Regions from separate parts of the Aeribacillus sp. JST-2 genome, predicted to be linked through region 2. Evidence: a T-box and tRNA genes for the amino acid it is inferred to sense, from the RefSeq annotation. Region 2 holds a T-box; the other holds one or more tRNA genes.
The links. A T-box is a leader RNA that pairs with one kind of tRNA and senses whether it is charged. The one in region 2 lies ahead of pheS (phenylalanine--tRNA ligase subunit alpha), so its partner is inferred to be a tRNA-Phe.

Region 1 (15,250 bases), on a different contig from region 2:
ATGCTTTGCCAAATAGTGAAGCAGTTCAAATTCGCGATGTGTCAATTCAATCGTTTCCCCTCTCTTCGATACGACATAGGCGTCCGGATGAATGACGAGGGAGCCGATTTGAATTTCCGTCTGCTCAAAATTGGCATCTTTTGCTGCATTTGCTTGGTGTCTGCGCAAATTCGCTTTGACTCTTGCCAACAGTTCTCTTGTACTAAAAGGCTTTGTCACATAATCATCCGCCCCCAGTTCTAATCCAAGCACCTTATCAATTTCTGAGTCTTTAGCTGTTAACATAATAATCGGCATTTCATATTTTTTTCGAACTTCGCGGCATACTTCCATTCCATCCTTGCCCGGAAGCATAATATCAAGCAAAATTAAATCCGGCTGTATGTCTTCCACCATTTCAATGGCGCTTGTTCCATCATAAGTGCAATAAACATCAAAACCTTCTTTTTTTAAATTGAATTCTAATATATCTGCAATCGGTTTTTCATCATCTACAACAAGTATTTTTTTGTTTTCCATCACTTTCTCCCCTTTAAATCTCCTTATTTTAAATTTACCACGATTGGCTATGTTTCACCATCCATGAGAACAGAGTCAATATCTCCCAGCATAAACTTTTTACTGGGAAAAATGGGGAAAATGTAAGCAGAAAACCCCTAGCCCAGTTGCTAGAGGTTTATTTTAAATAGTTCAAAGGGTTTTGCAGCTTGCCGTTTTGATAAACTTCAAAATGCAAATGAACCCCTGTGGAATTTCCCGTTGAACCCATTATACCAATTTTTTGCCCTTGTGTAACCGTTTGGCCGGCACTAACGGAAATGGAATGTAAATGCGCATATACTGTGCGCATTCCATTATGGTGATCGATCACAATTTTGTTTCCATATCCGCCATCGTATCCTGCTGAAATCACCGTTCCGTCATCCGCCGCTACGATCGTTCTATTTGCCGGGCGGGCTATATCAATCCCTTTATGCATTCGGCCCCATCTCTGACCCATTTTGCTAGAAACATAACCTTTTGCAGCAGGCCATTTTAAAACTCCTTGTCCTCGGGAAGAAACAGCTTCTGTTCCTTTTATGATTACTTTTTTTATCGGTTTTTGGAGGATTTCCTCTTTTATTGGTTCTTTTCTTACTTGTTTGCCATTTATTTTATAAACGAAATAATGATGAAGTTTGATTCCTTCTTTTCCTTCCTGTTTTACTATTTCTTTTCCTTCAGGTATTGTTGCATCCCTAATAATTTCCATTCCATAGGGAACACGTTCTTTTTCCATTACTTTTTCTCGAACTTGAACATTGAAAAAAGGTTGATAGGTCTGTATATAGAGTTTATCGCCAGGACGAATAATTGATTCCTTTGTTAAAAACGGATTAAAAGCTAACAACTGATCCAGAGTTAAATGAAATTTTGCTGCTATATTAATGAGTACATCATGTTTTTGCACCGTATAAATGATTTCTTGCAAATATCCTCTATCTAAAAGTTTAGCACCTTCTTCAGCAGATACGATCATCTCAGGTATTATTTTTTTCTCTTTAAATGAAACTTCTTTTGATAAAAATACGTCTATTATTTGGGACTCACCTTTTTGTACGGCGGAAAAAAGTTTGCGATTTGCAAGCAGTTCTTCCATTTCAACGTGGAAATCTTCGGGCAAAAATTTTTGGATATGCTGGGAGACTGCTTTTTCCGCCTCTTTTTTATTTTGAAAATAAGCAATAATGTTTCCGCCCACAACCAAGGCAATAGATGAAACTGGAACTTGAAGACTATTGATTGCCGTTTGATTTTTTCTGCTATGAAACCTCTTTACAGGAATAAAAACTAAGTCTCGGATGGCAATCGGCGCGTTCCTATAGAAGTTTTTTGTTTTTTTTACTCCGGCCATTTTGCTGATTCCTTGCGGCTGATCCAACGCACCAATATATTTGCCGTTTAAATAAACTTGATAAACGTTGTCAGTTTGTTGGTTTGCAGAAGCTTTCAACGGCAGGCTCACTGCAAGCAATGAGCTTAAAAGAGTAAACGTAATCCCTCTGTCCCGGAAATGCTTAACTTCCTTTTTCCTTATTGCCACGATCGAGTTTCCCCCTTGCTGTTTAAACAAGCTGTCAACCGTAAGCAACCATTTCAGTTGTACTTTTATAGGGTAACATATTTTTTTTTAAACTCTTTAAATCGAGAAAAAATGTAACAAATTTGTATAATAAATGTAAACAAATTTTTATGTATAAATTTTGAGGAAACAAAAAAACGCACGACAATTCGTGCGTTTTGAATGGCTCGGGACGGAATCGAACCGCCGACACAAGGATTTTCAGTCCTTTGCTCTACCGACTGAGCTACCGAGCCGTGAAAAGTATTTCATTATGGCCCATGATGGTGCAACAATGGATCATCTGTAAAGATGCATCGTCAAACTGCAATGTGGTTCATCTCTTTATCATGGTGAGCCATGGAGGATTCGAACCTCCGACCCTCTGATTAAAAGTCAGATGCTCTACCGACTGAGCTAATGGCTCAAAATCAATCAACAATTCTTATTTTTTAAAAGTCAGATGTCCCTTCCTCTTCCAGCTCTTTCGGCGATGATGAGTGCGTCGGGACAACTCACAGTCTTTTCAAAGAAGCTTGGCTCGTTGCTCCACCACTGGGCTAATGGCTCTTCATAGCAATTATGATCTCTTTTTCAATTTTCCTGATGTCTTTAACCTCTTCTGCCTGCCGCCCCGCTCAGTTGAGAAACCAAGCAGTGGTTCGAGCAGAATACCCAAAAGGATAACTCCGAAGCAAAGTCGTTCATGCTTTGCCACATAATCTGACGGTTTATTTTTTCAAGACGTGTATAATCATACCATTTTCGAATGGATAAAACAAGTTCTTTTTCATTTTTTCTATCAATAAAAAAGAGGGATCTTTCCAAATCCCTCCTTTCCTTATTAAACAGGGCTGTAAACACTGCGGACGACATTGGTTTGCGAACGATCAGGCCCAACCGAGAAAATAGAGAGCGGAATGCCTGTTAATTGAGAAATGCGTTCTACGTAATGACGGGCATTGTCAGGTAAGTCGTCCAAGCTTTTCGCACCCGTAATATCTTCCGTCCAGCCTGGCATTTCTTCATAAACCGGTTCACATTCCGCAAGTACTTTCAAACTTGCCGGGAATTCTTCTAAAATTTGGCCTTTATACTTGTATGCCACGCAAATTTTTAACGTATCAATCCCTGTTAAAACATCTACCGAATTTAATGATAGATCAGTAATCCCGCTCACACGGCGTGCGTGGCGGACGACAACGCTGTCAAACCAGCCAACGCGTCGGGGACGTCCTGTCGTTGTTCCATATTCCCTTCCGACCTCACGAATGCGATTGCCTATTTCATCATGGAGTTCTGTCGGAAACGGTCCATCTCCTACACGAGTGGTATATGCTTTCGAAACGCCGACAACATGTTTAATTTTGGTTGGCCCTACACCGGCGCCAATGGTTACACCGCCTGCTACCGGATTGGACGAAGTGACAAATGGATATGTCCCTTGGTCAATATCAAGCATAACCCCTTGTGCTCCCTCAAATAACACCCGGCGGCCTTCGTCCAATGCATCGTTTAGCACGACAGATGTATCGCATACATATTCTTTAATTTGTTGGCCATATTCATAATATTCTTCTAAAATCTCTTCAAGTTTGAATCCTTCCACTTCATACACTTTTTCAAACAGCCGGTTTTTTTCTTCTAAATTCCGTTTTAATTTCTCTTCAAACACTTCCCGATCCAACAAATCGGCAATCCGAATGCCAATACGGGCGGCTTTGTCCATATATGCCGGGCCAATTCCTTTTTTTGTTGTGCCAATTTTGTTGGCGCCTTTTCTTTCTTCTTCCACTTCATCTAATTTTAAATGGTATGGAAGGATGACATGAGCACGGTTGGAAATTCGCAGATTGTTCGTTTGAATTCCTCGTTTATGTAAACCGCTAAGCTCTTCTACTAACGCTTTCGGATCAACAACCATTCCATTTCCAATGACACAAATTTTATCTTGAAAAAAAATACCTGATGGGATTAAATGCAGCTTATATGTTTCACCGTTAAATTTAATGGTGTGACCTGCATTATTGCCTCCTTGGTATCGCGCAATCACTTCCGCATTTTGCGAAAGGAAGTCAGTAATCTTCCCTTTTCCTTCATCTCCCCATTGCGTACCAACCACCACAACTGATGACATGTATATATCCACCTCCGCGTTTAACAAAAAATCAAACCAAGAAACAAGTTTATTCTACCAATTGCTAAGGGCGGAGTCAAATAAATCCGAACAAAATATTTAAAATCAAATAAAATGTTCGGTATTATATAAAAAAAACTGTCTCATGAAGAGACAGCTGGAGGAATGTGATCATCATCAAATCTCCGTTCAAGATTAACAAACTTATTATATTCCTTTACAAAGGCAAGCTGCACTGTGCCGACAGGACCGTTGCGCTGTTTGGCTATAATAATTTCAATAATGTTTTTGTTTTCTGATTCGTTATTGTAATAATCATCCCGATACAAAAAGGCCACAATGTCCGCATCTTGTTCAATGCTTCCCGATTCGCGAATATCTGACATCATCGGGCGTTTATCTTGACGTTGCTCCACACTTCTGGAAAGCTGAGACAAAGCAATCACAGGAACTTCCAATTCCCGTGCCAGTGCTTTTAAAGATCTCGAAATCTCTGAAACTTCTTGTTGACGGTTTTCCCTGTTTCGGCCGCTCCCTTGAATTAATTGCAAATAATCAATAATCACCAATCCAAGCCCTTTTTCCTGTTTTAGCCGCCGACATTTGGCCCTTATTTCGCTCACTCTTATGCCGGGTGTGTCATCTATATAGATCCCCGCATTTGATAAACTTCCCATTGCCATTGTCAATTTCCCCCAATCATCTGGGGTTAAATTCCCAGTTCTTAAATTTTGCGCATCAATGTTCCCTTCTGCACAAAGCATCCGCATCACAAGCTGTTCAGCACCCATTTCCAAGCTGAAGATAGCTACATTTTCATCCGTTTTCGTCGCAACATTTTGAGCGATATTTAGTGCAAAGGCCGTTTTTCCGACAGAAGGACGGGCTGCAACAATGATCAAATCATTTCGCTGAAAACCTGCCGTCATTCGATCCAATTCGGAAAAACCTGTAGGAACCCCGGTAATCTCCCCTTTGCGGTTATGAAGCATTTCAATTTTGTCATATGTTCTGACAAGAATATCTTTTATATTTTGAAACGCTCCTGCTTTTTTGCGCTGCGCTACCTCCATGATGTTTTTTTCCGCATCCATCAGCAGCGAATCTACTTCATCTTCGCGGTTGTAACCTTCCTGAACAATCGATGTTGCCGTTCTAATCAATCTCCGCAAAATCGACTTTTCTTCTACAATTTTTGCATAATATTCTACATTTGCGGCTGTCGGAACAGAGTTGGCCAAGTCGCTTAAATAGGAAACTCCGCCAACTTCATCTAAAATTTTCGCATCCGCTAAATCTTTCGTCACTGTTACTAAATCGACCGGCTCCCCTTTATCAGCAAGCCTTAGCATCGATTGGAAAATTTTTTGGTGACTGGATCGATAAAAATCTTCAGGCACTAAAATTTCCGAAGCTAACATAAGGGCTGTCTGCGGTTCTAAAAAAATCGCCCCCAGCACTGCCTGCTCTGCTTCTATATTTTGGGGTGGAATTCGATCACTTAATAGAAGATCATTCATGATGATCACCGCCTTTTTCAATCAACACTTTCATCATGGTTATCCGAAAAGAAAGTATAAAGAGAAATGTGGCATTATTTCAAGATTCACTTCTTTCCATAATACCACATTTTCTTTTCATTCTTTTATTCTTCTGTTACGTGAACTTTCAAAGTTGCGGTGACTTCGGAATGCAGTTTGACGGGAACGTTCGTATACCCTAGAGAGCGAATCGCATCCGGAAGGTCGATTTTCCGTTTATCGATTTGAATCTGAAAATCTTTTTTTAATTGATCTGCTATTTGTTTGCTCGTAACAGAACCAAATAGCCTTCCGCCCTCTCCCGCTTTTGCTTTCAATTCTACGGTAATTTGTTCAAGCTGTTCTTTTAATTTTTTTGCTTGAGCCAATTCCTCGGCAGCCTCTCTAGCTTCTTTTTTCTTTTGAGCTTCCAGCTGTTTTAAGTTTGAGTTTGTCGCTTCAATCGCCAATCCTTTTTTAATAAGGTAATTTTGTGCATATCCATCCGCTACTTCTTTTACCTCGCCTTTTTTCCCTTTTCCTTTTACATCTTTTAAAAAAATGACTTTCATTCCCTATTTCCCCCTTCAAAATAATCAAAAACAGCTTGCTTTAACCTTTTTTCAGCCTCTTTTATTGTAACATGTTCTATCTGTGCTGCTGCATTTGTTAAATGGCCCCCTCCTCCAAGAGCTTCCATAATCAATTGGACGTTTATATCCCCCAAAGACCTGGCGCTAATGCCAACTGTATTCTCATCACGTTTGGCAATCACAAAAGAGGCTAATACACCGCTCATCGTCAAAAGGGTGTCAGCTGTTTGGGCTATCATTACTTGGTCAAAATATTCATCTTCGTTTTCCGCTTTGGAAATAGCGACGCCATTAGGGAATATTTCCGTGTTTTCAATGAATTTTGCCCTCTTGACATAATGTCCGATATCCTCTTTTAAAAATTTTTGTACGAGAATGGTGTCTGCCCCTTTTGATCTTAAATATGAAGCTGCATCAAATGTACGGGAGCCTGTTCTAAGCGTGAAATTTTTCGTATCGACAGTAATTCCTGCTAATAACGCTGTTGCTTCAACCATATTTAAATTTAATTCTGCCGGTTGATAAACTAAAAGTTCTGTGACTAATTCGGACGTAGACGAAGCATACGGCTCGATATAGACGAGAAGAGGGTCTTTAATAAATTCTTCTCCTCTTCGATGATGGTCAATAATGACAATGTGATCGATTTCATCCAATATTTTTTCCTCTTCCACCATAGATGGCCTGTTTGTGTCCAACACAACGAGAAGCGTTTGATCGGTAGCAATTTCCATCGCCTCTTCCGGCGAAATAAATCGAGACCATAACTCAGAATTTTTCTTTACCTCGCTGATCAGTTTATCAATTCCGTGTCCCATCTCATCAAAATTGATAATGATAAACCCGTCTTTTTGATTTGCTTCCGCTACTTTTAAAATGCCGATGGCTGAACCAATTGAATCCATATCAGGGTTTTTATGACCCATAATCAATACTTTATCGCTCTCAAGAATAATTTCTTTCAACGCATGAGAAATGACGCGGGCACGGACGCGCGTTCGTTTTTCTACCGGATTCGTCCTTCCTCCATAAAACTTCACCTTGCCATTTTCTTGTTTAATGGCTACCTGATCACCGCCTCTTCCTAAAGCTAGATCAAGGCTTGATTGTGCCAAATCACCCAGTTCCGGCAGACTTTTAACACCTTTTCCAATCCCTATACTCAAAGTCAATGATACATTTTGAATGATGGCATTTTCCCTTACTTCATCCAAAATGGCAAACTTATTTTTTTCAAGTTCTGCCAGAATGTTCTCATTTAACACCGCAACAAAGCGTTCGGAAGAAACACGCTTTAAAAAAATTCCGTTTTCAACCGCCCACTTATTGAGAATAGAAGTGACAACGCTATTTAAGCTGCTTCGTTTTTGATCGTCCAACCCTTGCGTAATTTCATCGTAATTATCAAGGAAAATATATGCTAAAACAGTCCGTTCGTTCTCATACTGTTTTTTCAGTTCTGTTTTATCTGTCACATCAAAAAAATAAAGGATGCGTTCCTCTTTTTTTACAATAACGTGAAATTTTTGATCTTGTAAAGAAATGATATCCGAACCAGCTTTTTTCTTAAAGAGCGCCGTCAATGGCTCCGCTATATCTTGAAGTGACCGGCCAATCAACGTTTCGTTTTTAAAATAAGAAGCAATAAATGGATTCGCCCATTCAACGATATACTGATCATTTACAAGCATGATTCCAATCGGCATTTCCATTAAAGCTTCCTCGCCCGCTTTTTCCAGCCGCAAACTCAATGCCGAAATATAGGCATCGATGTCTGACCTCAGTTTTTTGAAAGCGTAATGGAAAAAAAGCAAACCGGAAACTGCGATTACTGCGATTATACATCCCGCCAACCAATGATAGAAAAACAAAAGAACGACCGTTGTTATTACTATCCCTATCAAAACATATAAGGAGTAGAGGAATAAAGATTTTTCTAAAACATCCGGCATTTCATTCAGCTCCTCGCAAACAAAACGAACCGTTTAACGGATTTTATCACGGAGATTAAACCCTAAATCAACAATTCCTAATATCTGGACAGGATAAAGCAGGATCGGGATGAAAAACGAAACAACAACAGCCAAAATTGGTATGGCTTTAGAGAACTTTTTGACGTAAGAAAAATAAAAAATGAAGGAAAAACCTTGAATCAACAATAATGTCCGCAATATAAAAACAAGATTTAAAAGGGCTATATATAAAAACGACCCCTCCGGTATGTTAAGAAACATCAGAACAACAGCAATTAAATAATACCATATAATGCTAGTAGGAAATTTCCAATCTCGAAAAGGCATGAGGGATCCAGTATTCATTTTTAATCTTTTCAAAATCGGTTGATTTATGATATGTATGACAATTGTTAATATAAATGAACCAACAACAAACATACTTGGAAGCAAATAAGCGAATACATTTAGCTGGGCGTTTACTTGCTCCGCCAATATTTTCTTTGCTTCTTCATCTAAAGATGGAAACAATTCCAAAGTTTCATTTATGGTAGATCTCGTTTGCTCGATCGTTTCAGCGAAAATATCCTCTCCTAAATAGACAATAGATACGGCATATGCCGCAACAAAATGGATAAGGAGAGAAATCGTTCCGCCGATCAGACTGTACATTGGCCTTTGACGACGATAAAAATAAGCCATGACAATCCCTGTTGTGCTAAACATTAAGGCCATCGGAACCGAAACAAAGGTTCCTGCCAAAAACGATAGCAAACAAGCGGCGATCACCAACGAAATCGATTGTTTCCATCCATGCCGAAAAACAAAAATGATAAATGGCGTTGCAAGCAACAAGATGGTGATGAAACTAATAATTGGAGCATATAATGTAACCAATAGAAGGATGATGTATAAAGCAAGCAATATGGCTCCTTCCACTAAAACGTTCGTTCGTTTCACAAACTCACCTCGATCTTGAATCTTAACTCCTATTTTAATCCAGAGTTTTTAAACAATCAAATCATGGTTCTATCAAAAAACATTTTTCAAATCACTTTGAGTAAGAAAAAAGCAGCAAGGATATTACCTCACTGCTTTACCTCTTACTTATCATCTGCTACATATGGGAGCAATGCCATTTGGCGAGCCCGTTTAATGGCAATTGTTAATTTCCGTTGATATTTTGCACTTGTTCCTGTTACACGGCGAGGCAAAATTTTACCGCGTTCAGAAATGAATTTTTTAAGCAAATCCACATCCTTGTAATCGATATGGGTAATGCCGTTTGCTGTAAAGTAGCAAACTTTGCGGCGTTTTCCGCGACCTCTGCGTCCTGCCATCATCAAATCCTCCCTTCTCTTCTAATTTTGCCGTACAATATGTTAAAATGGCAAATCATCATCAGAAATATCGATCGGCTGTCCGTCATTGGCGAAAGGATCATCGTCCAAGCTTGTGCGGCTTTGATTGCTGCGGTTTTGATCAAAAGGAAAATCGCCATACGGATTTGCATTTCCTTGATTAGCGCCGTAATTATTCCCGCTTGAGGCGCTCTTCGGTTCTAAAAATTGGACACTGTCTGCAACAACCTCTGTTACATATACCCGTCTTCCCGTTTGATCTTCGTAACTGCGAGTTTGAAGACGTCCGTCAACGCCCGCAAGGCTTCCTTTTTTTAAATAGTTTGCAACATTTTCTGCGGGACGCCGCCATACGACACAATTAATAAAATCAGCTTCCCGTTCCCCTTGCTGATTCGTAAAATTTCGATTCACTGCAAGGGTGAACGTTGCAACCGCAACACCGCTGGGCGTGTACCTCAATTCCGGATCCCTTGTAAGCCTGCCGACAAGGACGACACGATTCATCATATTCAAACAACTCCTAAACTGCTTTTAAGATGATTTTACCATTTTAACATTTTTATTTAAACGATTTATTCTTCTTCTTTTACAATAATATGACGTAAAATGTCTTCGTTAATTCTTGCTAAACGATTGAATTCTTCAACAGCCGCTGGGGCAGCTTTAACATTGAGAATCATATAAATGCCGTCGCGGAAGTCTTTAATTTCATATGCGAGACGGCGTTTTCCCCATTCCTTTACTTCCGTAATCTCCGCACCGTTGTTCACAAGAATGCTGTTAAAACGCTCCACGAGCTCTTTTTTGGCATCCTCTTCAATGTTCGGGCGGATGATGTACATAATTTCGTATTTTCTCATCCTTTTCCACCTCCTTCTGGTCTTTGCGGCCCAATCGGGCAAGGAGTAATCATCATTACTCACAAAGCAAAATTATAGCAAAGTTTTCATTGCTATGCAATACAGGAAATCTGCCGTAGAGAATAGGAATATACCGAAAAACGTTATTTTCTTTCTTCACTTATTTGAGATGGAATTTTAAACATTAAAGCGGAAATGGATGATATCCCCATCTTGCACTTCATAATCTTTTCCTTCCAAGCGCACTTTTCCTGCCTCTCTAGCTGCCGCCATTGATCCAGCCGCTATTAAATCATCATAAGAAACAGTCTCCGCCCGTATAAAACCACGTTCAAAATCGGAATGGATGATCCCTGCGCACTCTGGAGCCTTCATTCCTTTCCGAAACGTCCATGCTCGGACTTCTTGTTCACCAGCTGTAAAATATGTAGCAAGCCCCAGTAAGCTATAGGATGCTTTAATTAATTGATCCAGACCGGATTCTTGAATCCCAAGTTCCTCTAAAAACATCTCTTTTTCTTCAGATTCCAGTTCAACAATCTCGGATTCAATTTTTGCACAAACAACGATTACTTCCGCATTTTCTTGCGCCACGTATTCTCGAACTTTTTCCACATATTCATTGCTGCCTGATGCGGCATCTTCCTCGTTTACGTTTGCCACATAAAGAACAGGTTTAATGGTTAACAAATGAAGCTGTTTCACATATTTCAACTGTTCTTCGGTAAATGAAAGGGAGCGAGCCGGTTTTTCATTTTCAAACGCTTCTTTCAATTTCACTAAAATCTCATGCTCAAACATCGCTTGTTTATCTTTCTGTTTAGCCATCTTGGCCACTCGATCCATCCGTTTATCAACAGTCTCCAAATCAGCCAAGATTAACTCCAAATTGATGGTTTCAATATCTGCAATCGGGTCGACTTTTCCGGCAACGTGGGTGATATTATCGTCTTGAAAACAACGAACAACATGGCAAATTGCATCAACTTGACGAATATGGGAAAGAAATTTATTTCCGAGACCTTCACCTTTGCTAGCACCCTTGACGATGCCTGCGATATCTGTAAATTCAAACGTAGTCGGCACCGTTTTTTTCGGATTAAAAATTTCTGTAAGTTTTTGCAACCGATCATCAGGTACTTCAACGATCCCAACGTTTGGATCTATCGTACAAAAAGGATAGTTGGCACTTTCTGCACCAGCTTGTGTAATAGCATTAAATAATGTAGATTTTCCGACATTCGGAAGACCTACAATACCAGCTGTTAAACCCATTTATTCTTCACTCCTCTTTATTAGGGCGATATGCCGCCAATCTTCACATATTATAGATAGGAAAAAGGAAAATGACAAGCTTTCTTCCATTTCATGATCCAGGCCGCATCCACCATTTCAAAAGGCTGCCGTGCATTACCGGCAGCCTTTTATCATTCGCTGCTTTTTGCAATCACTTTTTTCATTTTTCTTACAAATTCTTTTCTTGGCATAAGCACACTATGGCCGCAACCTTCGCATTTAATCCGAATATCCATGCCCATTCGTATGACTTTCCAACGGTTTTCACCACAAGGATGAGGTTTTTTCATTTCGACAATATCGTAAAGATCAAATTCTTTATTTACCATTTAAATTATCATCATCCTTTCTCCTCTATTTCTTTATGTTCAACCTATTGTTCAGGTAATGTCCAAAATGAAATGCCACCTAAAAGAGATGGCATATGATATCTATATTTTACCCACTTTTTTGGCTCATTGGTAGCATGTCGCGAAAATTCCAGTCTCTTAAACAGAAATAATCATTTGTTTTATGTATAGAATTCCGGCGCTTTCCGTATAATGGTAATACTATTAAAAGGAGTGAATCCACAATGAAACGAAAGGCTGCTATATCTCCTATTACCGAAAAGGAAAGGATTTTTTTTCATCATCCAGATGCAGTTTCCCGTTTAACATTAAAAATCGAAAATTTAATACCAAAAAATACATACCAGCCCATTGTTGTTTTATGCATTGGCACCGATCGATCAACAGGGGACTCACTCGGTCCATTAGTTGGGACAAAACTTGAAGAACAAGGGGCAAACCATTTCTATATTTATGGAACTTTAAAATATCCCATACATGCCGTTAATTTAGAAGAAACACTTGAAACAATATATTACACATACTCAAATCCGTTTATTATTGCAGTAGATGCTTGCCTCGGTTTAATGAAAAATATCGGATCGATCGTTGTTTCAAAAGGTTCCTTAAAACCCGGCGCAGGCGTGAACAAGAAATTGCCTGAAGTCGGCGATATCCATATTACCGGTATAGTGAACGTCGGTGGCTTTATGGAATATTTCGTTCTGCAAAATACGAGACTCCATCTTGTTATGAGCATGGCAGATGTAATTGGCAGCAGCCTTTCCAATGTATCTGCTAATATCAGCAATATGCGTTTCAAGAGAATATAACAAGGACAAAAACTATGAAGAAATATTTACATTTAATAGCTCTAAAATACGTTCCAAATCTTCTCTTGAAAAAAATTCGATTTCAATTTTCCCTTTCTTTTTTTGTTGTTTTATTTTTACGGATGTTCCGAATTTTTCTCTTAAAAATGATTCGTGTTCGCGGATAAAAGCGTCTTTTTTCTCCATTGTTTTTTTTGTTTCACGTGGAACTTTCTCATTTAATTGCTGCACCAACTGTTCCACTTGCCGGACATTTAAATGCTCTTTTAAAATTTTATTGACGAGATTCTCCATTTTCTCTTTTTTCTTTAATCCAAGCAATGTTCTTCCATGACCCATCGATAATTTTCCTTCCGAAATCAACGATTGAACGAAAGGCGGAAGAGTCAATAGCCGCAGGTGATTGGCAATATGCGGACGGCTTTTTCCAAGCCGCTTTGCCAATTCTTCCTGGGTAATGTTTAAATGATCAAGCAATGTTTGGTAAGCTTTTGCTTCTTCAATCGGTGTTAAATCTTCCCTTTGCAAATTTTCCAACAGCGCAATTTCCATCATCTGCTCATCCGTTAGATTTTTAACAACGGCAGGCACTGTTTTTAATTTTGCCTCTTTCGCAGCACGAAATCGGCGTTCGCCAACCACAATTTCAAAACCTTTAATGCTTTTTCGGACGATAAGCGGCTGCAAAATTCCATGCTGTAAAATCGATTCCTTCAACTCTTCAATCGTGCTTGGTTCAAATGTCTTTCTTGGCTGATAAGGATTTGGACGCAACTCAGATATCTTGATTTCCTGTACGACTTCTTCTTTTCCTAACTCCATATTTTGAAACAGTGCATTTATTCCTTTTCCTAACCCTCTAGCCATTTGCCACCACTTCCTTTGCTAATTCTAAATAAACCTCTGCTCCTTTCGATTTTGCATCATAAAGGATAATTGGCTGTCCATGGCTTGGTGCTTCGCTTAGTCTCACATTTCGGGGAATGATCGTTTGATAGACTTTATCTTGAAAGTATTTTTTCACTTCATCAATCACTTGGATTCCTAAATTCGTTCTTGCATCAAGCATTGTCAGCAAAACGCCCTCAATCATTAAGTTGGGATTTAAATGTTTTTGAACTAAACGAATGGTATTCAATAATTGACTTAAACCTTCCAAAGCATAATATTCGCATTGAACAGGAATGATAACAGAATCGGAAGCAGTCAGCGCATTGAGTGTTAAAAGTCCAAGAGAAGGCGGGCAATCAATGATAATGTAATCGTATTGTTCTTTCACCTGATCAATGGCTTTTTTTAGTCTGACTTCCCGAGAAATAGTTGGAACTAATTCTATTTCTGCTCCAGCTAATTGAATGGTGGCCGGAATGACATCGAGTTGTTCTATTTGCGTTGTTTTTATTACTTTTTTTACATCTGCATCCTCTATTAAAAGATCATACACGCAAAGGTCGACATCCGCTTTTTCAATTCCCAAACCGCTTGTGGCATTGCCTTGAGGATCTATGTCTACGATCAAAACCCGATTTCCTATGAATGCTAAACAAGCGCCCAGGTTAACGGAAGTTGTAGTCTTTCCAACGCCGCCTTTTTGGTTCGCTATGGAAATGATTTTTCCCACGGTGTCACCTACTTTCTTCAACTTCACATAGTCTCATAATGTTTATTTTATCATGAAAAAGAAGAAATGTAGGGAGTTTCTTTGTTATCGGCAAAAGAACTTGTCATATTTCCCGGAAAATAATTGATTATTGTCGAATATTTTTTAGGAAGCAAAAAACTCTTCACATTCTGTGAAGAGCTATTTCGGTATCCTAATCGTAAACTGTATATAATCCTCAAATTCTTCTTCTTTTGAATCTATTTTAACACCTGTTTCCGCTACCATGTGGAGAGACTGTCGAATAGTATTCATGGCAATTCTAGTATCTCTGCTGAATGCTTTTCTTTTAGGCCTTTTCTTTTTTTCATCCTGATTCATTAATTTCATGACACGATCTTCTGTTTGTTTTACATTTAATTGTTTTTCAATAATTTCATGTAACAGTTTGATTTGCCATTCAGAATTTTTTAATGGGATGAGTGCACGAGCATGCCGTTCTGTAATTTGTTTGTTTAACAATGCTTCCTGAACCTCTTGGGGAAGTTTCAACAATCGGAGTTTGTTTGCAATAGTTGATTGTCCTTTTCCAAGCCTTTGAGCAAGAGCTTCCTGAGTCAGCTGATGCAGATCAATTAATTTTGCATAAGCGGCAGCTTCTTCTA
Region 2 (15,250 bases):
TTTATGCACAAAAAATGCACCAGTAAAAGGTGCTAAACATTCATCTTTTTATATGAACTGGCATTGCAGCATCTACGAGTTCCTCCACGTTAAGAATGGATTTTTATTTTTTTTATTTCCTCCGTCAACAGCGGCACAACTTCAAACAAATCACCGACGATTCCGTAATCAGCAATACTGAAAATGTTTGCCTCCGGGTCTGTGTTGATCGCAACAATCACTTTTGAATTCGACATTCCCGCTAAATGCTGAATGGCTCCGGAAATTCCGCAGGCAATATAGAGATCAGGGGTGACAACTTTTCCGGTTTGGCCTATTTGCATCGAATAGTCGCAATAAAAAGCATCACAGGCCCCACGCGAAGCTCCGACTGCTCCCCCCAGTATATCCGCCAACTCCTTTAATGGTTTAAATCCTTCCGCGCTTTTGACACCGCGGCCGCCGGCAACTATTACTCTTGCTTCCGTTAGATCAACACCTTCAGCCACATTTTGCACAACTTCTTTCACAACCGTACGCAAATCTTTTATTTCAACAGATAAAGATTCCACTCGGCCTGTTTTCGTTTCGTCTTTTTCAAGTGATTGAATGTTATTGGGGCGGATGGTTGCAAACACAATTCCTTCCGTGATCATTTTTTTTTCAAAAGCCTTTCCTGAGTATATCGGCCTTGTAAACACGATGTTGCCCCCTGCTGTTTCAATCGCCGTTGCATCAGAAATAAGTCCTGTATTTAATTTAGCCGCCAGCTTCGGTGATAAGTCTTTGCCTAATGCGGTGTGACCGAAAATGATCGCTTCCGGTTTTTCTGATCGAATGACAGCCAACACAGCCTGCGAAAAACCGTCAGAAGTATAGTGCTTCAATTTTTCATCCTCTACCAGCACAACTTTGTCAGCCCCGTGGGCAATCAATTCGCTTGCAAAAGAGCTTACATGTTCCCCAGCCAAAACAGCGACAACTTCCCCTCCTTCTGAAATGATTTTCCCGGCGGCCAAAGCCTCAAATGATACCTGTCTTAATGATCGGTCTTTCAATTCACCTAACACTAATACTTTGCGCGCCATATTCTCCCATCCCCCTTGTTTTCTTTTCTAAATGACTTTTGCCTCTGTCCTCAGCAATGAAACGAGTTCTTTTACTTGATCTTGAAGATCTCCTTCAAGTATCTTTCCAGTTTCTTTTTTCGGAGGTAAAAATACTTCAATTGTCTTTGTTTTCGGTTTCACATCGTCTTCGTCTAAATCCAAGTCTGTAAGATCCATTTCTTCAAGCGGTTTTTTCTTTGCTTTCATTATACCGGGCAATGATGGATATCTTGGTTCATTCAATCCTTGCTGGGCGGTGATTAAAAGCGGCAAAGTTGTTTCAATTACCTCGGAATCCCCTTCCACATCCCGAACAACTCTCACTTCTTTTCCGCTTATTTCAATATTCGTTATTGTGGTGACATACGGAATGTCAAGCAGTTCCGCCAAACGGGGGCCGACTTGGCCTGATCCTTCATCAATCGCGACATTTCCGGCTAATATAATATCTGCTCCTTGATCCTTTAAATATTTGTATAAAATGGAAGCGGTTGTGGATGGATCCCCTTCTTCAAGCTCATCTTCTACATTGATTAACACCGCCTTATCACACCCCATCGCAAGAGCAGTGCGCAATTCTTTTTCGCTTTCTTCAGAGCCTACGGAAACAACCGTCACTTCACCGCCATGAGCCTCCCGAATTCGTATCGCTTCCTCAATAGCGTATTCATCATACGGGTTGATAATATATTGTGCATCCCCGCAAGCAACCACACCATTTTCAATCACAATTTTTTCTTCTGTGTCAAACGTTCTCTTGATTAAAACAACGATATTCATTTCATCCATCCCCTTTTTCAAAAAATTTTCCGGGCACCGCATCATTATCTGCTATGTTGTATGTCGGTTCGTTTTCGGTGAATGGAAACCGTTTGTTAAAAGATCAAATATTTTTTCCGCATTCGAAAGCAGATCGTATTTTTGTTCTTTCATCACCCATGTTGTTGCCGTCTCGTCGATTGCGCCAAAAATCATTTGTCTTGCAATCCTCACATCCAGATCTTTGCGAAATTCACCCGTTGATTTTCCAAATTCAATCACTTCATCGATAACTTTTAAATAATCTTTTAAAATTTCGTTGATTTGCTTTCGAAGCTCCTTGTTCACTTGCCGCAGTTCCAGCTGCAAAACAACGGCAAGATGAGGATCCTCGACAAGCATTTGAAAATGTCGATGTATCAATGCAAACAATTTTTCCGAAGCCGTCGGCTTACGGTTCAGTTCGCTTTTTACTTGTTCTAAGTGTCCGCTTATTTTTTCTCTGAACAAAGAAATTAAAATGTCCTCTTTGTTTTTAAAATAAAGATAGATGGTTCCATCCGCTACTTTTGCTTGTTTAGCGATTTTTGACACTTGCGCTGCATGATACCCGTTTTCAGCAATCACAATAACGGCTGCATCAATAATTTGTCTATATTTCGGTCTTTTTTCTTTCAACGTCTCTCTTCTCCTTCATCATAAGTGAATGAATAGTCATTCATTTTCATCATATGTTAGCAGGCTTTTTTTGTCAAGCGGACGTAAAACAAGCATGCAAACTTTTTTTAAATTTTTCCCTCATCATTATTCTCCATTTTATTTTTTTCTTCTTCTATTAATCTTCTTCTCAAAATTTTTCCGACAGGTGTTTTAGGGAGCTCTTGGCGAAATTCATATTGCTTCGGCACTTTATACGCAGCAAGATGTTGCCTTGCAAATTGATCCAGTTCCTTTTCAGTCAGCTGGACCCCTTCTTTCGGAACGACATACGCCTTTACGGTTTCTCCTCTGTAAGGATCAGGAATGCCGGCAACAACTACTTCTTTTATTTTTTCATGCCCATACAAAACTTCTTCTATTTCGCGAGGATAAATATTGAAGCCGCCGGCGATGATCATGTCCTTTTTGCGATCGATGATGTAAAAGAAGCCGTCCTCGTCCATATAGCCAATATCGCCTGTAAACAGCCAGCCGTCTTTTAAAACAGCGTCCGTTTCTTCCTTGTTGTTCCAATAACCTTTCATTACTTGCGGGCCTTTTACGATTAGTTCGCCATATTCATAAACATCAGCGATCCCCTGTTTTTCAGCCGAGTATATGGCCGCATCAGTATTCGGCCATGGAATGCCGATGCTGCCTTTCTTTTTGACCTTTGAATCAATGACATTCGCGTGCGTGACCGGCGATGCCTCCGAAAGCCCGTATCCTTCCACAAGCTTCCCGCCTGTTTCCTTTTCAAACCTTTCCTGCACCTCTACCGGAAGAGGAGCCGAACCGCTTATGCAATATTTAATGGAAGTCAAATCATATTTTTTTAAATCTTTATGGTTTAATAAGGAAATATAAATCGTTGGCACTCCGGGAAAGAGTGTCGGCTTTTCTTTTTGAATCGTTTTTAAAATTTCTTCCGCTTCAAATTTTGGCAGCAAAATCATTTTGTAGCCCTCTAAAATGGATAAATTCATCACTGCCGTCATTCCATATACATGAAAAAACGGAAGAACTCCAAGTATTGATTCTTCCCCGCGCCGGCATGGATATGTCCAAGCAGAGCACATTTTGGCATTGGATATTAAATTTTCATGTGTCAGCTGGACGCCTTTCAGAAATCCTGTCGTTCCCCCTGTATATTGCAAAAGAGCTACATCTTCTTTCGGATCAATGTTTATATTCAATTCAGCCGCTGGAGATGTTTTTAAAATGTCTTTCCATAAATGGGTTTCTGGTGAAGGATCAATACTGACGGCAACATTTTGCTGTTTTTTGTTGACGAGCGGATATAAGAGGTTTTTCGGAAACGGCAAATATTCTTGAATTTTTGTAATAATAATGTGCTTCAATTTTGTCAGCGCTTTTATTTTCCTCGCTTTCGGATAGAAGATATCCAATGTTATAAGATATGTCGCCTCGCAATCTTTCAATTGATGCTCCAATTCTTTTTCCGTGTAAAGGGGATTCATTTGCACAACAATGCCGCCTGCTTCCAATACGGCGTAATAGGAGATGACAGCTTGCGGCGAATTTGGGAGCATTAATCCAACTCGGCTTCCTTTCTTTAAACCGATTTGTTCTAAATAATTAGCTAATTTTAACATTTGTTCATAAAGTTCGTAAAAAGTCAACGTCTTCCCAAAAAACGAAACAGCTATTCTTTCAGCAAATTGCTCGACCGTTTCCTTAAAGTATCGAGTTAAAGGCTTATTCTCCCAAATGATGGCATGCGGGACTTCCGATGGATAAAATTTCAACCATGGCTTTTGATGGTCCATCTTCTTTCCTCCCCATTGAGAATCATTTTCTTCATTATATCAAAAATATATTCAGAAATATATTTATTTTAAGAAAATTCAACACCCAACCAGCAGAGATTGCATTTCCCTGCCGGTTACGCAAAAACCATTAAATACACAATGCCGACAACAACAAAAACACCGCATAAAACCATTAATATTTTCGCTAGCGTTTCCATATCCTTACTCTCCCCTAATTTCCAATGCCTGTACCGATCACATAGGAAAGACCGACGGAAATGACCATCGAAATAAATCCTACCGCTCGGTTATCTTTTTGAATTTCATCATCAATTTTAAATTTTGGCGTTAAAAACTCGAAGATAAAATATCCGATCAAAAGCAATGCAAATCCGTAAAATCCCCAGCCAATCATCTCAAAGAGGGAATCGTGCTGTTCGATCGTGTAACGGAAAACATTGGATATGCCAAAAATTTTTCCACCAGTTGCCATAGCCACGGCAAGGTTGCCTTTATGAATTTCCTCCCAATTTCTGTATTTGGTTACCAACTCAAAAATGACTAAAAACAGAATGCCGCATAAAATGACGACACTATAGTTGGCGGCCGTTTCAACATAGACATTTTCCCAAAACGAATTCATGCTGACTCTCCTTACAAACAATTTATTTTAGATTGACGATTGTTACGCCTGTGCCCCCATCATTTGCTTCACCGAAGCGGATGCTTTTGACGGCGCGGTGCTGTTGCAAATACTCCCTAACTCCCTGTCGAAGCACTCCTGTTCCTTTTCCGTGAATGATGGAAACTCGTGGATATCCAGCAAGCAAAACATCATCCAAATATTTTTCAAGCCGAATAAGCGCATCTTCATACCGTTCTCCCCGCAGATCAAGTTCCAATGGAACGTGGAAATCTTTTCCTTTTACCGATGCAAGCGGCTTTTCCTCCACAGCCGATGGACTTTTGATATATTCAAGATTTTCTTCGTTCACCTTCATTTTCAAAATGCCGATTTGAACAAGCCATTCCTTTTCGTTAGCTTTTTCAATAAGTTGGCCTTTTTGATTTAAATTTAAAACTTTCACCTCATCACCTGGTCTAAAGGTTCTGTTTTCTTTTTTCCTTTTCGGCAGCTGCTCAGATTTCGCAAATACAGGTAGAACTGCTTCAAGCTGTTTTTTGGCTTCAATTAGTTCATGATCTTTCACGGCGGCCAACTGTTCTTTTTGCATTTTTCTTAATCTCTGAATAATGTCATCCGCCTTTTTTTGCGCCTCTTCCAGCTTTTCTTTCGCTTTCTGTTCCGCCTCTTCCAATAGTTGATCCCGTTTCCGGCTAAATTCCATCATTTTTTGTTTTAATTCATGGTACAGTTTTTCAGCTTCGTTCAAAGTCTTTTCCGCTTCCCGCCAATTTTCTTCCGCCCGTTTATTATTTTCTTCAAGAGAAGCGATCATCTGATCTACTTCGGTCCGTTCCGTGTTGATAAGCGATTTAGCCCTGTCAATGATATGGCTCTTCAGTCCAAGTCTTCTTGATATTTCAAAGGCATTGCTCCGTCCGGGAACGCCGATTAATAACTTATAAGTTGGCGACAACGTATCGACATTAAATTCTACACTCGCATTCACGACTCCTTCTCTGTTAAAGGCGTACGCTTTTAACTCCGGATAATGGGTAGTGGCGACAACTTTCGCTCCTTTGTTTAAAGCTTCGTCTAAAATCGCAATGGCCAAGGCGGCACCTTCCCCGGGGTCTGTTCCTGCGCCAAGCTCATCAAACAACACGAGCGAGCGGTCGTTCAACTTCTGTAATATATCGACAATATTGACCATATGCGAGGAAAAAGTGCTCAAACTCTGCTCGATCGATTGTTCATCTCCAATGTCAGCATAAACAGCTTCAAATACAGCCATTTTGGAGCCGTCTTGAGCAGGAATCTGCAAACCAGCCTGCGCCATTAGAGTAAGGAGTCCGATCGTCTTTAATGCCACCGTTTTCCCTCCGGTATTTGGACCAGTGATAACAATCGAATGAAATTCTTCCCCTAGTTCAATCGTATTTGGTACAACTGCCTCTGGATCAATCAGAGGGTGCCGTGCTTCATAAAGCTTAATGACGCCATCGTGATTGATCTCCGGTTTTGTTGCATGAATTCTTTTGGCATATAAAGCTTTTGCAAACATAAAATCGATTTCCGTCATAATCGAAACATTTTGGTAAATCCCTTCGCTTATCGCCGCGATCATCTTAGATAACTCTGTTAAAATCCGCTCAATTTCCTGTTTTTCTCTCATTTTCGCTTCATTTAGCGAATTGTTCAAATCAACGATTGCCTGCGGCTCGATAAACAACGTGGCGCCTGATGAAGATTGGTCGTGAACAATCCCTCCGTAAACCCCTCTGTATTCTTGTTTGACCGGAATGACGTAGCGGTCGTTCCGAATGGTAATAATCGCATCTGACAACATCTTTTGTGCGGACGGAGAGCGGATGATCGACTCGAGTTTTTCCCGAATCCGCCCTTCCAGCGTGCGCAGTTGCCTGCGAATCGATCTCAATTTTTCGCTCGCATCATCAAGCACCTCTCCATCATCCCGAATGCAGCGATTAATTTCTTTTTCTTCTTGGAAATAAACATGAATGCCGCCGGCCAATCTTCCTAAATGGGGCAAAGAAACATCCTCATTTTCTATCAAGTTTAGCACAAACTGTTTCATTTGCCTTGAGGCGTACAGAACGGCGGAAATAGCGACAAGCTCTTGCGGACTTAGACTTCCGCCAATTTGGGCACGCTTGACACTAGGGCGTATATCGCTTAAACCTCCCAATGGTATATGTCCTTTTATTCGAAGCACTGTCGCTGCCTCATCCGTTTGCTCCTGCCATTTGAGCACTTCTTGAAAATCTCCAGACGGCATTAAATGCTGCGCTTTCTCTTTCCCCAATGAAGAGGATGCATGATCTTTTAGTTGTTCCCTTATTTTGTTAAATTCCAAAACGTTCAAGACACGTTCTTGCAAAGTGTACCCTCCCGACATGCTGGATTGTCAGCATTTCTTTTTCAAAAATTGGCGCAGTTGGCCGATGTCCCACGTATTGACAACAACTTCCGGACGAATGAAAGCTTTGCGTGCATACGCAACCCCTATCTCCATATCATTCAGCATATCGATACTATGGGCATCTGTGTTAATCGCCACTTTTACACCGAGCTCCTGCGCTTTTTGTAAGTGTTCCACACATAAGTCAAGCCTATTGGGATTGGCATTTAATTCTAAAATCGTATTGGTTTCCTTCGCAAGTTGAAGGAGCATGTCAATATCGACGTCATAACCTTTTCTTCCACCAATCAATCTGCCTGTCGGATGAGCAATGATGTCTACATGGCGGTTGAAAAGGGCTGATTTCAGCCGTTCCATGATTACTTCATGCGGCTGTGAGAATCCGGAATGAATAGCGGCAATGACAATATCAAGATCTTTTAGAAACTCATCCTGATAATCAAGAGTTCCGTCAGGCAAAATATCCATTTCGACTCCTTTTAAAATGGTAAAGTCTCCATATTGATCATTCAATCGATCAATTTCTTCTTTTTGCTGCTGCAGTCTCTGAGGCGTTAGACCGTTGGCCACTTTTAAAAATTGCGAATGATCGGTAATGGCAATATATTTATATCCTTTTTTTCTTGCGGCCTCCGCCATTTCTCGAATGGAATGCGCTCCATCGCTCCAAGTGGAATGCATATGGAGGTCGCCTTTCATTTGTTCAACGGAAATAAGCCCGCCTGTATACTTTTCTACTTCTGTTCCTTCTTCCCGAACTTCCGGCGGAATCAATGGCAAATCAAAATGCTTATACAGCGCTCTTTCCGATTCAAAGGAGAGAATTTCCCCTGTTTCAATTATTTCAACCCCGTATTCGCTGATTTTTTCGCCTCTCTCTTTCGCAAGTTGGCGCAATTTTACATTGTGTTCTTTAGATCCGGTAAAATGAAGCAGAGCCGATGCGAATTCTTGCGGATGAACAAGGCGAAAATCGACATTGACCTTAACATCCAACATGAGCTCAACAGATATTTTCGTATCTCCTTTCGCAATCACTTCGCGAATGTTTGGCATGGACAAAAGATAATTTTTTGTTTTTTCAATAGATTCGGTCGCAATCACAAAATCGAGATCTTTTACAGTTTCTTTCATTCTTCTTAAACTTCCCGCCCGCGAAAAACGAACAATGGAAGCTTCTTTTTCCAAGAACTTTTCTATTTCTTCTGCAATTGGCAGTACACGGGCAAGAGGCAGCCGTTCGAGCCTTTCATCCCATTCTTGAATGGCAGCCAAAATTTTTTCTTCTGAAATCTCCCCAAAACCTTGGAGATTGCGTACTTGGTGTGATTCACAGGCTGTTTTTAAAGAATCGAGATCCACGACTCCTAATTGCTGATACAGCTTTCCAATCTTTTTTCCGCCCAGCCCCGGAAGCTTCAAAAGCGGAATCAGCCCCTCCGGAACCTCTTTCTTGAGGTTTTGCAAAGTTTTCGATTCGCCAGTTTCCATAAATTCTTTAATAACAGCGCTCGTTCCTTTGCCGATGCCGCTGATCGCAGTAAAATCGTAAATATCAGAAAGGCTTCTGTCATCTCGTTCTAGAGCAGCGGCTGCTTTTTGAAATGCAGCTATTTTAAAACGGTTTTCTCCCTTGATTTCCATATATATCGCAATTGTTTTCAACAACTTTACTACGTCCTTTTTATGGACAGCCACGTTCGAATCACCTCTCAAACCGAACAACTATCAAAATGATACAAGTTTTTTTGACGGGATACAATGATATGGATCGCTGCCATCATCTTGAGGGTTGCATGATAAACAAGGAAGGACGATGGATGCTTCATCATATCAAAGTTCCATCGTCCGTTCACAGCTTGTTTCCGTTGCCTAAGTAATTGATCAACAGATCATGAAGACGGTCAGATAATATCGGGGTATGATGAACCATTAGTTCCGCCAGCACCGACTTACCGAGAATGCCTTGAACTTGTTCAATCGGCAACAGCATCCCTAAAAAAAGAACAAGGAATAAAATGAGGTATGTTTCCGCAAATCCAAATATTGCCCCCAACAACCGGTTTACTTGTTTAAGGATGGGCAAAAGCGCAACAAAATCTAGCATCGATCCTATTATATGAAGGGCAATTTTGGCACAGAAAAACAGCAGGACAAATGCGACGGTTCTGTAGTAAGCAAGCTCCAAATAATCTCCGGTTAAAAAGGAAAAGGCAGGGTCGGCTTCACCTAAATGAGGAAACGGAACCCACAGTTTCAATTTTGGAGCCAAATCATCATAATATGTTCTGGCAACAATAAAAGCAATAATCGCACTTGTCAAATAAATGACTTGAAGAATAAATCCCCTTTTTAAACCAACCAATAAACCGAAAGTCAAGAAAAAGAAAATGATCAAATCAAGCATGTTTACTTTCAATCCTTTTCATCCAGTTGTTTTTTCAGTCGTTCATATTGTTCTTGCAATTTCAAATAATCGTGAACGACATTGATCGAGGTCAGAACAGCAATCTTATTGAGATCAAGAGTTGGGTTTTTCTTGCTGATTTCCCGCATTTTTTCATCAACAATTGATGCAACAAGACGGATATGGCTCACGCTTTCATCTCCGACAATCGAATATTGCTGTCCGTATATTTGAACGGTTGTTTTATTTTTCGGTTTCGGTTTTTCAGACAAATGAATCATCCATCCTTCTGTCAAATTTGTCGTTGAACCATAATAAAATTCTAACCATTATCATAACATGATTGTCGAAAAGATGGAAAGAAGTATGAATGGAATTTGGGAGAGCTGGGAAAGAGCAACGTCTTTTTATCTCAGTAAATCTGAAGGCTTTTTAACGGTATGAAATAATTTCGGTATTTTCTTTCAAACACAAATGGAGGTGCGTCGTGCACCTCCATTTTTAACTGCGAAGCACTGCTGAAAATTTCTCTTCAACCGATTTGATTACTTTTTCATGGACTGCCGCCACGTCATGATCCGTTAACGTTCGTTCAGGATCATAATAGCGAAGGGAGAATGCCACAGATTTCTTTCCTTTTTCCAAATGCCCGCCTTCATATACGTCAAAAAGGGAAATCTCTTTTAATAATCGTCCCCCGGCTGTAACAATTGTTTTTTGCAGCTCTTCAGCTTGGACTTTTTGATCAACGACGAAGGCAACATCGCGAGTAATCGACGGAAATCTCGGAATCGCCTCATAGACGACCGGCTCGGCTTCAAATTGGAAAAGCTCTGCTAATTTAAGTTCAAAGACGTACGTTTCATCCAAGTCGTATTCTTTTTCAACCTGTGGATTTAATTCACCGACAAATCCGATAAACGTCCCGTTCAAATAAATATCCGCTGTTCTGCCAGGGTGAAGCCCTTCTGCATTCCCTCGTTTGTATTCAATCTTTTTTGAAAGCCCCAATAGATTAAACAAACCGTCTAAAATTCCTTTTACAACATAAAAATCAACTTTTTTTCTTTCGCCTTGCCAAGGATGATAGACGAAATGCCCTGTCAAAACAGCTGACAGCCGTTCTTTTTCCACCGGTTTTCCACCATTATTCTCCGAAACGAAAACGGAGCCGATTTCGTAAAGATGGACATCATCCATTTGCCGCGCCTTGTTGTATTGAACACATTCCAATAAATGAGGAATCAAACTAAGCCGAAGAACACTGCGTTCCTCGCTCATTGGCAGAGCCAACCTTGTTAGTTGCGATTTTTCCAATGCAAAAAGCGCAGCCTTTTCCTCGCTTGTTAATGAATATGTGATGGCTTGGCAGAGGCCGGCTCCTTCTAAAAACCTGTGAACCTTTCTCCGCTTTCCTTGATAGTCTGTTAATTTGCCCAAGGTTGACTTTCCCTCCGGCAATGTGGAAGGGATATGGTCATATCCATATAACCGCGCCACTTCTTCAATTAAATCTTCTTCTATCGCAATATCCCCTCGTCTTGTTGGCACCGTCACAGTGAAAACACCATTTTTTTCAACGGTTTCAAATTGCAGACGTTCAAAAATTGCTTTGATTTCATCAACTTGAATGTTCGTTCCCAAAACACGGTTAATTTTTTCCGCTGATACAGAGATCACCTTAGGTTCAACTTGAAGGTCATGAAATTCAACACTGCCTTTTAACACTGTTCCTGAAGCGTATTTGGCAATTAATTGTGCTGCTCGTTCTGCCGCTTCTTTTACCCTTACAGGATCAACTCCTTTTTCAAACCGAGCGCTGGCCTCGCTTCTGAGCCCTAAATCTTTTGAAGCTTTGCGGACGGTGGATCCTTTAAAATAAGCGGATTCCAATAAAACGGTCGTCGTATCTTCCCTTACCTCTGAATCAGCGCCTCCCATGACTCCTGCTAATGCAATGGGAACAGTTCCATTTGTAATGACAAGATGATCGTTTGTGAGCTTCCGTTCTTGATCATCAAGAGTGACAATCGTTTCCCCATCGTATGCCCGGCGGACGAGAATTTCTTTTGACCCGAGCCGATCATAATCAAAAGCATGAAGCGGCTGGCCGTATTCCAATAAACAATAGTTGGTGATATCGACCACATTGTTATGGGGTCTGATTCCTGCTTTTATCAAACGCATTTGCATCCATAACGGTGAAGGAGCAATTTTGACATTTTTAATCACTTTTGCCACATACAGAGGATTATCTTCTTTTGCCTCGACGTTTACTGTAATATAATCTGAAGCTTTTTCTTCTGCCGGCACATACGCTGGGTCGGGCATATGCACCTTCTTGTTTAAAATGGCAGCAACTTCATATGCAACCCCGATCATGCTTAAACAGTCCGCCCGATTTGGAGTGAGGCCCAATTCCAAAATGTGGTCATTAAAAAACAACTGTTCAATTGCATCTTTTCCAACCTCTGCATCGCTCGGAAAAACAAAAATGCCGTCAGAAAACGGTTTTGGTACAAGTTTTCCTTCAATCCCTAATTCTTGTAAAGAACAAATCATCCCGTTTGATTCTTCCCCGCGAAGTTTGACCCGTTTGATTTTAAAATTTCCAGGCAAAACGGCGCCGACTTTTGCCACGGGCACTTTTTGTCCTTTTGCTACGTTTTTTGCGCCGCAAATAATTTGCACCGGTTTTTCTTCCCCGATATCGACTAAACATTTGCTCAATTTTTCGGCGTTCGGGTGCGGTTCTTTTTCAAGCACTTCGCCAACGACTACATTTTTGATTTCTCCGCCGACAAAATGAACGCCTTCCACTTCAATTCCGCTTCGTGTAATTTTTTCCGCCAGCTCCTCCGGAGAAATATCTACATCAACATATTCACAAAGCCATTTATATGAAACAAACATCGATTGATCCAGCCTCCTTTGAAGATTACGCTTGTTTAAACTGTTTTAAGAATCGCAAATCGTTCGTATAGAAATGGCGAATGTCATCAATTCCGTATTTCAACATGGCGATTCGTTCAGGCCCCATTCCAAACGCAAAACCACGGTATTTTTTCGAATCAAATCCGGCCATTTCCAATACGTTCGGATGAACCATCCCTGCTCCTAGAATTTCAATCCAGCCAGTTCCTTTGCAAACATGACAGCCTTTCATGGAACATTTAAAACAGGAGACATCCACCTCAACAGAAGGTTCAGTAAACGGGAAAAAGCTTGGGCGCAAGCGAATTTGCCGGTCTTCGCCAAACAGCTTTTTCGCAAACGCTTCAAGAGTTCCTTTCAAATCGCTCATGCGAATGTTTTCATCGACAGCAAGCCCTTCGATTTGCGTAAATTGGTGAGAATGTGTCGCATCATCGGTGTCGCGTCTGTACACTTTTCCGGGGCAAATGATTTTGACAGGTCCTTTTCCTTTGTATTTTTCAAGCGTTCTTGCCTGTACGGGCGATGTGTGGGTTCGTAGCAATATTTCCTCCGTTATATAAAAAGAGTCTTGCATATCGCGGGCCGGATGCCCTTTTGGCAAATTCAGCGCTTCAAAATTATAATAATCTGTTTCAACTTCAGGCCCTTCTTCCACCGTATAGCCCATTCCAATGAACAAATCTTCAATTTCTTCAATGACCGCTTGAATAGGATGGCGGTTCCCCGACAGAACAGGCCGCCCCGGCAATGTAACATCAATTGTTTCTTTCTCAAGCTTTTTCTCAATTTCCGCTTTTTCAAGTTCTGTTTGTTTTTTGCTGATTCCATCGGCAATAGATTCACGCACCTCATTCGCTAAAGCGCCGATTTTCGGCCGTTCTTCTTTCGGCAGCTTCCCCATTCCGCGAAGCACTTCCGTAATCGGTCCTTTTTTGCCGAGATATTGAACACGTATGTTTTGCAATTCTTTTAGATCCGCCGCAGCCTGCACTTTTTGCAGCGCTTCATCTCGAAGTTTTGTCAACTCTTCCTGCATGAAAAAATCCTCCTTTTTATTGAAAATAAAAAAAACTCATCCCCTAAAGGGACGAGTTGAACCGCGGTACCACCCTTATTAACAAAGAAATATCTTTGTTCTCTTCATTGTTATAACGGCAAAGCCGGAGCGCCTTTACATACGAAAATCGTATGGTCCCGGCGTCAACTCAGGAGGTGAATTCATTTGCTTCCACCATAAAAATGCTTTCAGTCTGCGGCATTTTCTCCCTGGAATGGCGATCAGCAAACTACTCTTCTCCTTCATGGTTGTTCCTTTATTCAATTGCTTTTTATTATAAAAAAAAGAGAAAAGAGACGCAATACTATTTTAGGAGATGATACATGAAAATAGCGGAAGCAACGGCTACATTGAGAGATTCCGCCTGTCCATAAATCGGAATTTTCAAATTTTGATCCGTCATTGCCAACAGTTCACCCGACACTCCATTTCCTTCATTCCCGACTATTAATGCAAATTTTTCACTAGGTTCGATTGTTTTATAGGAGACTGCATTGGAAAGGGAGGTGCCGTATACCGGAATCGAGGCATTTTTCAATTGAGTAATGATATCTTTCAGAGAAGCATGGATTATAGGCAAATGAAACAGCGATCCTTGGGTTGCCCGAATCGTTTTACTATTATATAAATCAACGGTTCCTTCTCCAAGAATAACGACATCCATTCCCGCTGCATCGGCGGTGCGGATGATGGTGCCCAAATTCCCGGGATCCTGTACCGCATCAATCAACAGCCATTTATTGTCATGAATATTTATGTCTCTGGATCGTTTTTTGCAAACAGCTATGATTCCTTGCGGTGCTTCCGTTTCCGAAAGAAGCCGGAACACCTCTTTTGATACAACAGTCATCGGAATGGAGCCATGTTCAAAGTCTTCCGGGAGGGATGTCCCTTCTAACATGACCAGCTCTTGGACGACGCCCTGCTGTTTTAACGCCTCCTCTACTAAATGGAAGCCTTCTATTAAAAAAAGCCCTTGTTTCTCTCTTTCCTTTTTCAAACGGAGTTTTTTCCATTTTTTCACTTTTTCGTTTTTCACCGATTCAATCCGTTTCAAGAAACTTTCTCCTTCAACTTGTTTTTTCTAACATATACATAATATAGAATACCGCGGAAAAAATAAAGAAGAACGAAGGGTAAACGAGGTGAAAAAGATGAATTTTGATTTACGAAACGCCGTCATTGCCAATATATCGAATAATACGCAAGACGAGCTAAGAGAAACGATTGTTGATGCGATAAAAAGCGGGGAAGAAAAAATGCTTCCGGGACTCGGAGTCTTATTTGAAATCATCTGGGAAAACTCGAGTCAACACGATCAACAAGAAATGGTTGAAACCCTTGAACAAGGATTAAAAGGAAAAGGAGCTGGAAAATAACCAGCTCTTTATTAGTGATAGATGATTTTTTCAACGGTTTCTTTATCCAGACGTTTGATAACTTCCGTCAGCAGTTTTACTGTA

Region 1: it encodes a tRNA-Phe, which carries the amino acid that the T-box ahead of pheS (phenylalanine--tRNA ligase subunit alpha) is inferred to sense. The anticodon was not compared.

The regions. Positions count from the first base shown of each region.
Region 1 is NZ_JBVVUU010000022.1:9,110-24,359, forward strand. Features, by position in the region: gene yycF (response regulator YycF) at 1-519, opposite strand, end outside; gene AC0KTX_RS11535 (peptidoglycan DD-metalloendopeptidase family protein) at 677-2,083, opposite strand; tRNA gene AC0KTX_RS11540 (tRNA-Phe) at 2,286-2,358, opposite strand; tRNA gene AC0KTX_RS11545 (tRNA-Lys) at 2,453-2,528, opposite strand; gene AC0KTX_RS11550 (adenylosuccinate synthase) at 2,946-4,238, opposite strand; gene dnaB (replicative DNA helicase) at 4,382-5,758, opposite strand; gene rplI (50S ribosomal protein L9) at 5,884-6,330, opposite strand; gene AC0KTX_RS11565 (DHH family phosphoesterase) at 6,327-8,303, opposite strand; gene AC0KTX_RS11570 (YybS family protein) at 8,337-9,263, opposite strand; gene rpsR (30S ribosomal protein S18) at 9,407-9,643, opposite strand; gene ssb (single-stranded DNA-binding protein) at 9,686-10,174, opposite strand; gene rpsF (30S ribosomal protein S6) at 10,240-10,527, opposite strand; gene ychF (redox-regulated ATPase YchF) at 10,705-11,802, opposite strand; gene AC0KTX_RS11595 (DUF951 domain-containing protein) at 11,955-12,152, opposite strand; gene yyaC (spore protease YyaC) at 12,398-12,985, shown strand; gene AC0KTX_RS11605 (ParB/RepB/Spo0J family partition protein) at 12,998-13,852, opposite strand; gene AC0KTX_RS11610 (ParA family protein) at 13,845-14,606, opposite strand; gene noc (nucleoid occlusion protein) at 14,787-15,250, opposite strand, start outside.
Region 2 is NZ_JBVVUU010000004.1:51,816-67,065, reverse strand. Features, by position in the region: gene AC0KTX_RS03550 (electron transfer flavoprotein subunit alpha/FixB family protein) at 90-1,067, opposite strand; gene AC0KTX_RS03545 (electron transfer flavoprotein subunit beta/FixA family protein) at 1,095-1,868, opposite strand; gene AC0KTX_RS03540 (TetR/AcrR family transcriptional regulator) at 1,920-2,525, opposite strand; gene AC0KTX_RS03535 (long-chain-fatty-acid--CoA ligase) at 2,633-4,336, opposite strand; gene AC0KTX_RS03530 (DUF350 domain-containing protein) at 4,551-4,961, opposite strand; gene AC0KTX_RS03525 (endonuclease MutS2) at 4,984-7,344, opposite strand; gene polX (DNA polymerase/3'-5' exonuclease PolX) at 7,372-9,084, opposite strand; gene AC0KTX_RS03515 (CvpA family protein) at 9,239-9,805, opposite strand; gene zapA (cell division protein ZapA) at 9,802-10,065, opposite strand; gene pheT (phenylalanine--tRNA ligase subunit beta) at 10,295-12,706, opposite strand; gene pheS (phenylalanine--tRNA ligase subunit alpha) at 12,732-13,766, opposite strand; T-box leader at 13,811-14,042, opposite strand; gene AC0KTX_RS03495 (TrmH family RNA methyltransferase) at 14,092-14,844, opposite strand; gene sspI (small acid-soluble spore protein SspI) at 14,942-15,166, shown strand.